DNA from 2 places in the Bradyrhizobium sp. 604_D8_N2_3 genome. Region 1 is predicted to be linked to the other one. Evidence: riboswitches for the same ligand, from Rfam matches in the RefSeq annotation. Region 1 holds a riboswitch; the other holds the start of a gene.
The links. A riboswitch is a leader RNA that binds a small molecule or an ion and turns the genes downstream of it on or off. The one in region 1 is predicted to bind glycine.
Positions count from the first base shown of each region.

Region 2: linked by a shared signal. The riboswitch ahead of gcvT (glycine cleavage system aminomethyltransferase GcvT) and the one ahead of AB7245_RS28360 (D-amino acid dehydrogenase) in region 1 are both predicted to bind glycine.

Region 1 is NZ_JBPWPM010000001.1:5,901,228-5,906,630, forward strand. It holds gene AB7245_RS28350 (ABC transporter substrate-binding protein) at 92-1,702, opposite strand; gene AB7245_RS28355 (M20/M25/M40 family metallo-hydrolase) at 1,969-3,099, shown strand; glycine riboswitch at 3,194-3,297, shown strand; glycine riboswitch at 3,301-3,415, shown strand; gene AB7245_RS28360 (D-amino acid dehydrogenase) at 3,483-4,784, shown strand; gene AB7245_RS28365 (ABC transporter permease) at 4,966-5,403, shown strand, end outside.
Region 2 is NZ_JBPWPM010000001.1:6,060,948-6,066,350, forward strand. It holds gene alaS (alanine--tRNA ligase) at 1-2,499, opposite strand, end outside; glycine riboswitch at 2,733-2,821, shown strand; gene gcvT (glycine cleavage system aminomethyltransferase GcvT) at 2,965-4,113, shown strand; gene gcvH (glycine cleavage system protein GcvH) at 4,125-4,493, shown strand; gene gcvP (aminomethyl-transferring glycine dehydrogenase) at 4,674-5,403, shown strand, end outside.

The DNA of each region.
Region 1 (5,403 bases):
AAGCTGACGCGAGGCTGACAAACGAAAACGGCGCCGCTGATGACAGCGACGCCGCGTAACAATCGGGGAAGGCGCGCTGGGCGCCCTCGCCTTACTCGGTTTTGTCGATGTTCCAGAACACCGGCGTCGCCGGGCCGTCGAGCACGCCGGTGAGCGACTTCCGCCACGCGCTCGGCGCCAGATACTGGCCGAGCGGCACGTAGATCACCTGGTCATAGGCTTCCTTCTGGATCTCGGTCGCGATCTTCTTCTGATCGTCGAGCGAGGCGGCGCGGACGAAGTCGTCCTTGAGCTTCTCGATCTTGGCGTTTTCCGCCCAGCCGAACCAGCCCTTCTTGCCCTGGCCACCGATCGACAGATTGGCGATCGGGTTGGACACGTCGGCGCTGACCCAGTTGGTGAAGAACATGTTCCAGCCGCCCTCCTTCGGAGGCTTCTGGCTGGCGCGCCGGCTGACCACCGTCTGCCAGTCGGTCGCCTGCGCGTCGACCTTGAAGCCGGCCTCGCGGAGCAACTGCACCGCGACCGTCGGCTGCGCCTTCAGCGTCACGACGTCGCCGGGCACCATGACCACGACGGGCGTGCCGTCATAGCCGGACTCGGCGAGCGCCTTCTTGGCTTCCGCCATGCCGTTGCCCTTGACCAGCGATTCCGAGCCGACGTCGGTCGCGAACGGCGTATCGCAGATGAAGAACGCACCGCAGATCTTGTAGTATTTGGGATTGCCGACGAGCGCGTCGAGCACGTCCTTCTGGTTCATCGCCAGAAGTGCGGCACGGCGGATCTTCGGATTGTCGAAGGGCGGATAGAGGAAGTTCATGCGCCCAAGGGTCTGGTAGCCGAACTTGTTCAGCGTCTCGGTCTTGAGGTCGGCATTGCCTTCAAGGACGGGCAGCAGATCCCACGGCGGCACTTCCATGAAGTCGATGTCGCCCGATTGCAGCGCGTTCACTGCGGTCTGCGCATCCGGCATGGTGATCCATTCGACGCGATCGACCTTGACCAGCTTGCCTCCGGCAGTCCAGCTCGACGCCTCCTTGCGCGGCACGTAGTCGGTGTTCTTGACGTAGACCGCCTTCACGCCGGGCTGGAATTCGCCCTGCACGAACTTGAACGGGCCGGAGCCGATCTGCTCGGGGATCTGCTTGTCCGGCGGCGTTTCGGCGAGACGCTTCGGCATCATGAAGGCGACGCGCGAGGACGGCTTGCCGATGGATTCGAGCACGAGGCCGTAGGGCTCCTTCAGCTTCAGCGTGATCGTCTTGGGGTCGGTCGCCTCGATGCTCGCAGTAAACTGCATCATCTGCTGGCCCATGCCGTCGACCGCGGCCCAGCGCTTCAGCGAAGCGGCGCAGTCCTCCGCCGTCACCGGCGTACCGTCGTGCCACTTCAGGCCGTCGCGCAGCGTGAAGGTGTAGGTGAGCTTGTCGTCGGAGATCTTCCAGTCCGCCATCTGCGGCTGGATCTTGAAATTCGAGTCCGTCGCGATCAGCGTGTCGTAGACCATGTAGCCATGGTCACGCGTGATGTAGGCGGTGGTGAAAATCGGATCGATGATGCGCAGATCCGAATGCATCACCGCGGTGATGGTCTTGCTGGCGGCGGCAAGTACCGGCGAGGCCATCGCCGTCGAAAGCGCAACGACCGATAGCGCAAGTGTGGAGGCGAACGCGCGACGCCCCCGGCGCATCAAGCTCAACATAAAAGTTTCTCCTGACGTGAAACTGTTCAAAGGCAGGTTATTGGTTGAGCATTCGGTTCGTTCTTTAGGCGAACTAACCTCATGCGATGCCTTTGTCTTTCGAGACTTGCAGACAGTGCTGAGCGCGTCAATCCGGTTTCGCTGCAGCCCCAAGCGGCGCGCCCACGGGCTCCACAAAGATCGGTTTGGCTCTACAACGCTTTCCGCCAGTCCCGTCCGCGCCAATGCAATGCGCGTTCCATCTTTCGAGCTTGAGAGACATTAAGATGAATCCAGCCAATCTTCCCTTCGATTCCGAGGCGATGCTCGAGGGCCTGCGCACCTGGGTGGAATGCGAGAGCCCGACCTGGGACGCGGGCGCCGTCAACCGCATGCTCGATATCGCAGCGCGGGATATGGCGATCATGGGTGCGACGATCGAACGCATCGGCGGTCGACAGGGCTTCGGCGGCGTGATCCGCGCGCGCTTCCCGCATCCGAAACAGGGCGAGCCGGGCATCCTGATCGCCGGCCACATGGATACCGTCCACCCGGTCGGCACCATCGAGAAGCTGAAATGGCGGCGCGATGGCAACAAGTGCTACGGCCCCGGCATCTACGACATGAAGGGCGGCAACTATCTCTCGCTGGAAGCGATCCGGCAGCTGGCACGCGCTTCCTTCACCACGCCGCTGCCGATCACCGTGCTGTTCACGCCCGACGAGGAAGTCGGCACGCCCTCGACGCGAGACATCATCGAGGCGGAAGCCGCGCGCAACAAATATGTGCTGGTGCCCGAACCGGGCCGCGCCGACAACGGTGTCACCACCGGACGTTACGCCATCGCGCGGTTCAATCTGGAAGCGACGGGCCGGCCGAGCCATGCCGGCGCGACATTGTCGGCCGGACGCTCGGCGATCCGCGAGATGGCGCGGCAGATCCTCGCCATCGACGCGATGACGACGGAGGACTGCACTTTCTCGGTCGGCGTCGTGCATGGCGGACAATGGGTCAATTGCGTTGCCACGACCGCCACCGGCGAGGCGCTGTCCATGGCCAAGCGCCAGGCCGATCTCGACCGCGGCGTCGAGCGGATGCTGGCGCTGTCGGGCACGTCCAATGATGTCACGTTCAAGGTGACGCGCGGCGTCACGCGCCCCGTATGGGAGCCCGATGCCGGCACCATGGCGCTGTATGAAAAGGCGCGCGGCATCGCCAAATCGCTCGGCACTGAGCTGCCGCATGCGAGCTCCGGCGGCGGCTCCGACGGCAACTTTACCGGCGCGATGGGCATCCCGACGCTCGACGGCCTCGGCGTGCGCGGCGGCAACGGCCACACGCTGGAGGAGTTCATCGAGGTCGAGAGCCTGGTTGAACGCGGGCGCCTGATGGCGGGCTTGCTGGCGACGCTCGACTGACAGCGCAGCCTTCGCACTGCACAATGCGTTGGCAGTCGCGGTTTAAATTTAGCCTTGTCCAAAAATGAGGCGCATCGTACTGCTCGATTGTCCACGCGACGATGCGGGAGAGATCGCAACGAGAGTTCAGGCTTTCGTTGCGGCGCCGACGGAGCAACCGCCCCGGAAACTCTCAGGCAAAAGGACCGTATCGTCAGGACGATCTGGAGAGAGGCGGCACGGCCAATGTGGTCGTGACGTCCACCGAAGGGGATAGTCCGGAGCTGACCTCGCCGAGGTCCGCGCCGGATCAAGCTCTCAGGTAACCGTGACAGATGGGGCGCCGCCAACGGCCTTTGGCCGGCGGTTAGCCGACTCTAACTCACGGGAGCCCCGAACCTGCCATGACCCATATCGCCATCATCGGCGCCGGCATCACCGGCGTAACGACCGCCTATGCCCTGCTCGAACGCGGATACAAGGTGACGGTGCTCGACAAGCACCGCTACGCCGCGATGGAGACGTCCTTCGCCAACGGCGGACAGCTCTCCGCCAGCAATGCCGAAGTGTGGAACAGCACCGCCACGATCCTGAAAGGCCTGCGCTGGATGTTCCGGCGCGATGCGCCGCTGCTGATGAACCCGCGGCCGAACTGGCACAAATATTCGTGGATGAGCGAGTTCGTCGCCAATATCGGCAACTACCGCGCCAACACGGTTCAGACCACGCGGCTCGCGATCGAAGCCCGCAAGCATCTGTTCGAGATCGCGGAGCGCGAAGGCATCGACTTCGATCTCGAACGCCGCGGCATCCTGCACATCTATCACGACAAGAGGGGTTTTGAATCCGGCCTGCAGGTCAATGCGCTGCTGAAGGAAGGCGGGCTCGATCGCCGCCCGGTGACGCCGGAGGAGATCCGCGCCATCGAGCCGACGCTGCGCAAGGACTATTTTGGCGGCTTCTACACGCCGTCGGATGCGACCGGCGATATCCACAAGTTCACGCGCGGACTTGCGGAAGCCTGCAAGCGGCGCGGCGCGACCTTTATCCACGAAGCCAACATCGATTCCATTGCCCAGGCAGGTGGCGGCTTTGTCATCGGCTGGGCTGATCTTTCGGCCAGTGATGCTGTCGCATCCGCGCGCGGCATGCTGAAGGCGGATGGCGTCGTGGTCTGCGCCGGTGTGGCCAGCCGCCACTTCGCCGCCCTCCTCGACGAGCGCGTCAACGTCTATCCGGTGAAGGGCTATTCGATCACCGTTCAGCTCGACACTGCCGCAAGCCGCAATGCGACGCCGACCGTGAGCCTGCTCGACGAAGCCGCCAAGATCGTCACCAGCCGGCTCGGCGCCGATCGTTTCCGCGTCGCAGGCACCGCCGAATTCAACGACTTCAACCGCGACATCCGCGCCGACCGCGTGCAGCCGCTGGTCGACTGGGTGCGCAGCAACTTCCCCGGCGTCGAAACGTCCAAGGTCGTGCCTTGGGCCGGGCTGCGGCCGATGATGCCGAACATGATGCCCGTGGTGCGCGCAGGACGGATGCCGGGCGTGTTCTTCAACACCGGTCACGGCCATCTCGGCTGGACCTTGTCGGCGGCGACCGCGCAGATGATTGCCGGGACCATCGACGGCTGGCGCGGGCTCAACGCACCGCCGACCGCACCCTCACTCAGGGTTGAGCGCGAGTTCCGCCATGCATCCTGAGTGGCCGATATCGGAGGCTCGGCGGCCTCTTGCGACCGCCCTGCCCTTGGCACACAATTTGCCCCGAAAGGTCGGCTTCTCCGGCCGGCTTTCCAGCCCGAGTGACAGGCGTGCATGATAGACAGAACCGATTCCACAGGGGCCTCTCGGCCCCACAAGTTCCGCAGCCGGAGATAGGTGCATGCTAGGTTATCTCATTCGCCGCGTTCTGGCCGCGGTGCCCGTGATGGGCGTCGTCGCGCTGTTCGTCTTCCTGCTGCTGCGGCTGACGCCGGGCGATCCCGCCGCCATTCTCGCCGGCGATAACGCCACGCCGGAACGGCTGGAACGCATCCGCGACTCGCTCGGCCTCAACGAACCGCTGATCGTGCAATTCATCACCTGGGTGAACAAGCTGCTGCACGGCGATCTCGGAACGTCGCTGATCTCCAACCTGCCAGTCATGAAGATGATCAGCCAGCGCGTCGAGCCGTCGATTTCGATCGCGCTCTCGACGATCATTCTCGCCGTGATCGTCGCCGTGCCGCTCGGCGTCATCGCGGCGTGGAAGCACGGCACCTGGATCGACCGTTTCGTGATGGGCCTCTCCGTGCTCGGCTTCTCCGTGCCGGTGTTCGTG
Region 2 (5,403 bases), 160 kb from region 1:
GACCACGATCCCGGCCTTGCCGTCCTCGGTGACGCCGACGATGGCGACCACGCCGGAGCCGATCTGCTTCTTGCCGTCGTCCGCAAGGCTCTTGAGATCCTTCATCTCGATGCCCTCGACCGCGCGCGCCATCAGCTTGACGTCGCCGACCTCGCGCACGCCTGCGGCTGCGCCGTTCCCGACGGATGTACCGCCGCCCATCGCGAGCTTCTTGCGGGCGTCGGAGAGCTCGCGCTCGAGCTTCTTGCGCTCCTCCATCAGGGCTGTGATGCGCGCCGGAACGTCGTCGATCGAGGTGCGCAGCTCGTTGGCCGCGGTCTTCGCCAGCGCCATGGTCTCGTTGGCGTGCCTGCGCGCATAGTTGCCGGTCAGCGCCTCGATGCGGCGCACGCCGGAGGCCACCGCGCTCTCGCCGGTCAGCGTGATCAGGCCGATGTCGCCGGTGCGCTTCACATGGGTGCCGCCGCAGAGCTCGACCGACCAGCCGAGCGCGTTGGCACCGCGCTCCCGCGCGGTCCGGCCCATCGAGACGACGCGAACCTCGTCGCCGTATTTCTCGCCGAACAGGGCGCGCGCGCCGGCCTCGCGCGCTTCGTCCACGCCCATGACGCGCGTGGTGACCTCGTCATTCTCCAGCACCACGTCGTTGGCGATGTCCTCGACGCGGGCGAGCTCTTCCGCCGTGATCGGCTTCGGATGCACGAAGTCGAAGCGCAGACGGTCGGGCGCGACCATCGAGCCGCGCTGGGCGATGTGATCGCCGAGCACCTGGCGCAGCGCCTCGTGGATGAGATGCGTCGCCGAGTGATGCGCGCGGATCGAGGAGCGCCTGCCGTGATCGACCTCGAGCTGGAGCGCGGTGCCGAGCTTCAGCTCGCCGCTCTCGACGGTGCCGACGTGAACGAAGAGATCGCCGAGCTTCTTCTGCGTGTCGGTGACGCGGAACTTGATGCCGCCTTCGCCGCTGAGCACGCCGGTGTCACCGACTTGGCCGCCGGACTCCGCGTAGAACGGCGTCTGGTTGAGCACGATCGCGCCGGTCTCGCCGGCCTTGAGGCTCGCGGTTTCCTGGCCGTCCTTCACCAGCGCGGAGACCACGCCTTCGGCGCTCTCGGTCTCATAGCCCAGGAATTCGGTGGCCCCGAGCTTCTCGCGCAGCGGGAACCAGATCGCTTCGGAAGCCGCCTCGCCCGAACCCTTCCAGGACTCGCGCGCCTTGGCCTTCTGGCGCTCCATCGCGTCGGTGAACGAAGCTTGATCCACGCCGATGCCGCGCGACTTCAGCGCGTCCTGGGTCAGGTCGAGCGGGAAGCCGTAGGTGTCGTACAGCGTGAAGGCGACGTCGCCGTCGAACATGTCGCCTTTCTTCAGGGACGCGCTCTTCTCGTCGAGGATGGCAAGGCCGCGCACCAGCGTCTTGCGGAAGCGGGTCTCTTCCAGCCGCAGCGTCTCTTCGATCAAATTCTCCGCGCGCATCAGATCGGGATAGGCCTGGCCCATCTCACGCACCAGCGCCCAGACCAGGCGATGCATCAGCGGCTCTTTCGCACCCAGCAGCTGCGCATGGCGCATCGCGCGGCGCATGATCCGGCGCAGCACATAGCCGCGGCCCTCGTTCGAGGGCAGCACACCGTCTGCGACCAGGAAGGCGGAGGAACGCAGATGGTCGGCGATGACGCGGAACGAGGCCACGGTCTGCTCGTTCGGCCCGGCGCCGAGCGCTGACGACGTCGCATCGATCAGATGGCGGAACAGATCGGTCTCGAACACGCTGTCGACGCCCTGCATGATGCTGGCCATGCGCTCGAGGCCCATGCCGGTGTCGATCGAGGGACGCGGCAGATCCACGCGCTCCTCCTTCGTCACCTGCTCGTACTGCATGAACACCAGGTTCCAGAATTCGAGGAAGCGGTCGCCGTCCTCTTCCGGCGAGCCCGGAGGTCCGCCCCAGATGTGATCGCCGCGGTCGATGAATATCTCCGAGCACGGGCCGCACGGGCCGGTGTCGCCCATCGCCCAGAAATTGTCCGAGGTCGGGATGCGGATGATGCGGTCGTCGGAGAAGCCCGCGATCTTCTTCCACAGCCCAGCCGCCTCGTCGTCGGTGTGGTAGACGGTGACGAGCAGCTTGTCTTTCTTGAGCCCGAACTCCCGCGTGATCAGGGTCCAGGCCAGCTCGATCGCGCGCTCCTTGAAATAGTCGCCGAACGAGAAATTGCCGAGCATCTCGAAGAAGGTGAGATGGCGCGCGGTGTAGCCGACATTGTCGAGGTCGTTGTGCTTGCCGCCGGCGCGCACGCATTTCTGCGAGGTGGTGGCACGCTGATAGGGCCGCTTCTCGACGCCGGTGAAGACGTTCTTGAACTGCACCATGCCGGCATTGGTGAACATCAACGTCGGGTCGTTGCGCGGCACCAATGGCGAGGACGACACGATCTCGTGGCCGTTCTCGGCAAAGAAGTTCAGAAAGGTCGACCTGATCTCGTTGACGCCGCTCATGTTCATCCAATCGGGTGTGCTTGGACCCGCGATACGCCATCCAAACCGGGCATTTGGGCTGATATCTGCGCGTCAAAGCGCTTTTAGACAAGGCCAGCTGCGCTGTCCAGAAACTGTGCAAGGAGATCAGTGAGTTGCCGCAGGCGCGCAACCCCGTTTGCAATCCCGTTGAAAGCCGCCAGGTGCGCGTTGACAGGCTTGGCCGGCCTGTGGTCTGTACCCATCTGTATCGTACGGCCACGTCGGGAGAGACCGGCTTTGGTGCCGGCGCCGAAGGAGCAACCGCCCCGGAAACTCTCAGGCAAAAGGACCGCGTGGCTTTGACGACATCTGGAAAGAGGCGCCGACGGGCATAGCCCGGACGACGTCCGCCGACGGGATAATACTCTCAGGCACAGCGACAGATGGGGCTTCGACTGGTTGCTACCGGGGAATCGTCCCCGGGGAACCGCCGAGGGCCCCGTGATGCTTGCGCGCGACGACCAAGATTCCCTGAAACGTACGCCCCTTCACGGGCTTCATGTCTCCCTCTGCGGCAAGATGGTGCCGTTCGCGGGCTATGACATGCCCGTGCAGTACCCCGCGGGCGTCCTGAAGGAGCACCTCCATACCCGTTCCTCCGCCGGCCTGTTCGACGTCTCCCACATGGGCCAGCTCGCGCTTCGGCCGAAGTCGGGCAAGGTCGAGGACGCCGCCCGCGCGCTGGAACGGCTGGTGCCGCAGGATATCGTGGCGGTTGCCCCGGGACGGCAGCGCTATGCCCAGTTCACCAATCCGGACGGCGGGATTCTCGACGATCTGATGGTCGCCAATTTCGGCGATCACCTGTTCCTGGTCGTCAACGCCGCCTGCAAGGAAGGGGACGAGGCGCATCTGCGCGCGCATCTCTCGGATGACTGCATCATCGATTCGCTTCAAGACCGCGCGCTGATCGCGCTGCAGGGCCCGAAGGCGGAAGCCGCATTGGCGAAATTGTGTGCAGAGGCGCCCTCCATGAAGTTCATGGACGCCGGCCCGCACAAGGTTGCCGGTCTCGACTGCTTCGTCTCGCGCTCCGGCTACACCGGCGAGGACGGGTTCGAGATTTCGGTCCCCGCGGCCGATGCCGAGCGCCTCGCCAGGACGCTGCTGGACAATCCCGACGTGATGCCGATCGGCTTAGGGGCCCGCGACAGCCTGCGGCTGGAAGCCGGGCTCTGCCTCTACGGCCACGACATCGACACCGCCACCACGCCGGTCGAGGCCGCGCTGGAATGGTCGGTGCAGAAGAGCCGCCGCAGCGGCGGCGCCCGCGCCGGTGGCTTCCCCGGCACTGATGTGATCCTCGCTCATTTCGACAACGGCGCGAGCCGCCGCCGGGTCGGCCTGCGCACGGAAGGCCGCGCGCCGGTGCGCGAGGGCGCGCCGCTGTTTGCGGATGAAGCGGGCGGCGAGCCGATCGGAAAGGTCACCTCGGGCGGTTTCGGCCCGAGCCTGAACGCGCCCGTCGCGATGGGCTATGTGCCCATGGCATCGAGCGCGCTCGATACAAAACTCTTCGCCGAAGTGCGCGGCCAGCGGCTGCCGCTCACGGTCGCCGCCATGCCCTTCGTAAAAAACACCTACAAACGCTGAGGACTGAGAAAATGACCACGACGCTGTACTCCTCCGACCATGAATGGCTGGCCATCGACGGCGACGTCGCCACCGTCGGCATCACCGACTACGCGCAGTCGCAGCTCGGCGACGTCGTATTCGTCGAGTTGCCGAAGGTCGGCCGCAGCCTGAAGAAGGCGGAAGCCGCCGCCGTCGTGGAATCGGTGAAGGCCGCCTCCGACGTCTACGCGCCTGTCACCGGCGAAGTGCTCGAGACCAACGACGCGCTCGCCGCCGAACCGGCGTTGGTGAACTCCGACGCGCAAGGCAAGGCGTGGTTCTTCAAGATCAAGATTGCCGACAAGAGCGAGCTCGGCGGCCTCATGGATGAAGCCGCCTACAAGGCCCACACGGCGTGAAATGAAGCGAACTCTGACCTCATATTCGGTGTCATCACCCGCCTTGTGCGCACTGCGCACTGGGGCGGGTGATCCAGTACGCCGCGGCTTCTCGGCTCAAGCCGTGACGCCTGCGTTTACTGGATGCCCCGCCTTCGCGGGGCATGACGGCGACAGCGAAATCTAAAGCGAGGACCCATGATGACCGCGCACCGCAAATCCAATGGCGACACCGCCGCCACCTTCGTTCGCCGCCACATCGGCCCGTCGGCGCGCGACGTCACCGCAATGCTGGAGGCCGTCGGCGCCAAGAGCGTGGACGCCCTGATGGCGGAGACGCTGCCGGCCTCGATCCGGCAGACCGCCCCGCTCGATCTCGGCAAGCCCTTGAGCGAGACCGAGGCGATCGCGCACATGGCCGAGCTCGCGCGAGAGAACCAGGTCTTCACCTCGCTGATCGGCCAAGGCTATTCCGGCACGGTTTTGCCCGCGGTGATCCAGCGCAACATTCTGGAGAATCCCGCCTGGTACACGGCTTACACGCCTTACCAGCCCGAGATCAGCCAGGGCCGGCTGGAAGCGCTGCTCAACTTCCAGACCATGATCTGCGACCTCACCGGGCTCGACGTCGCTAACGCCTCGCTGCTCGACGAGGCGACCGCCGCGGCCGAAGCCATGGCGCTCGCCGAGCGCCACTCGCGGGTCGAAGCAAAAGCCTTCTTCGTCGACAAGGACGTGCATCCGCAGACGCTGGCGGTGATGCGCACCCGCGCCGAGCCGCTGGGCTGGACCCTGATCGTCGGCGATCCCCTCGCCGATCTCGACAAGGCCGACGTGCTCGGCGCGCTGCTGCAATATCCGGGCTCCTCGGGCGCCGTGCGCGACCTCAGGCCCGCGATCGCGACGTTGAAGGCCAAGGGCGCACTCGCGA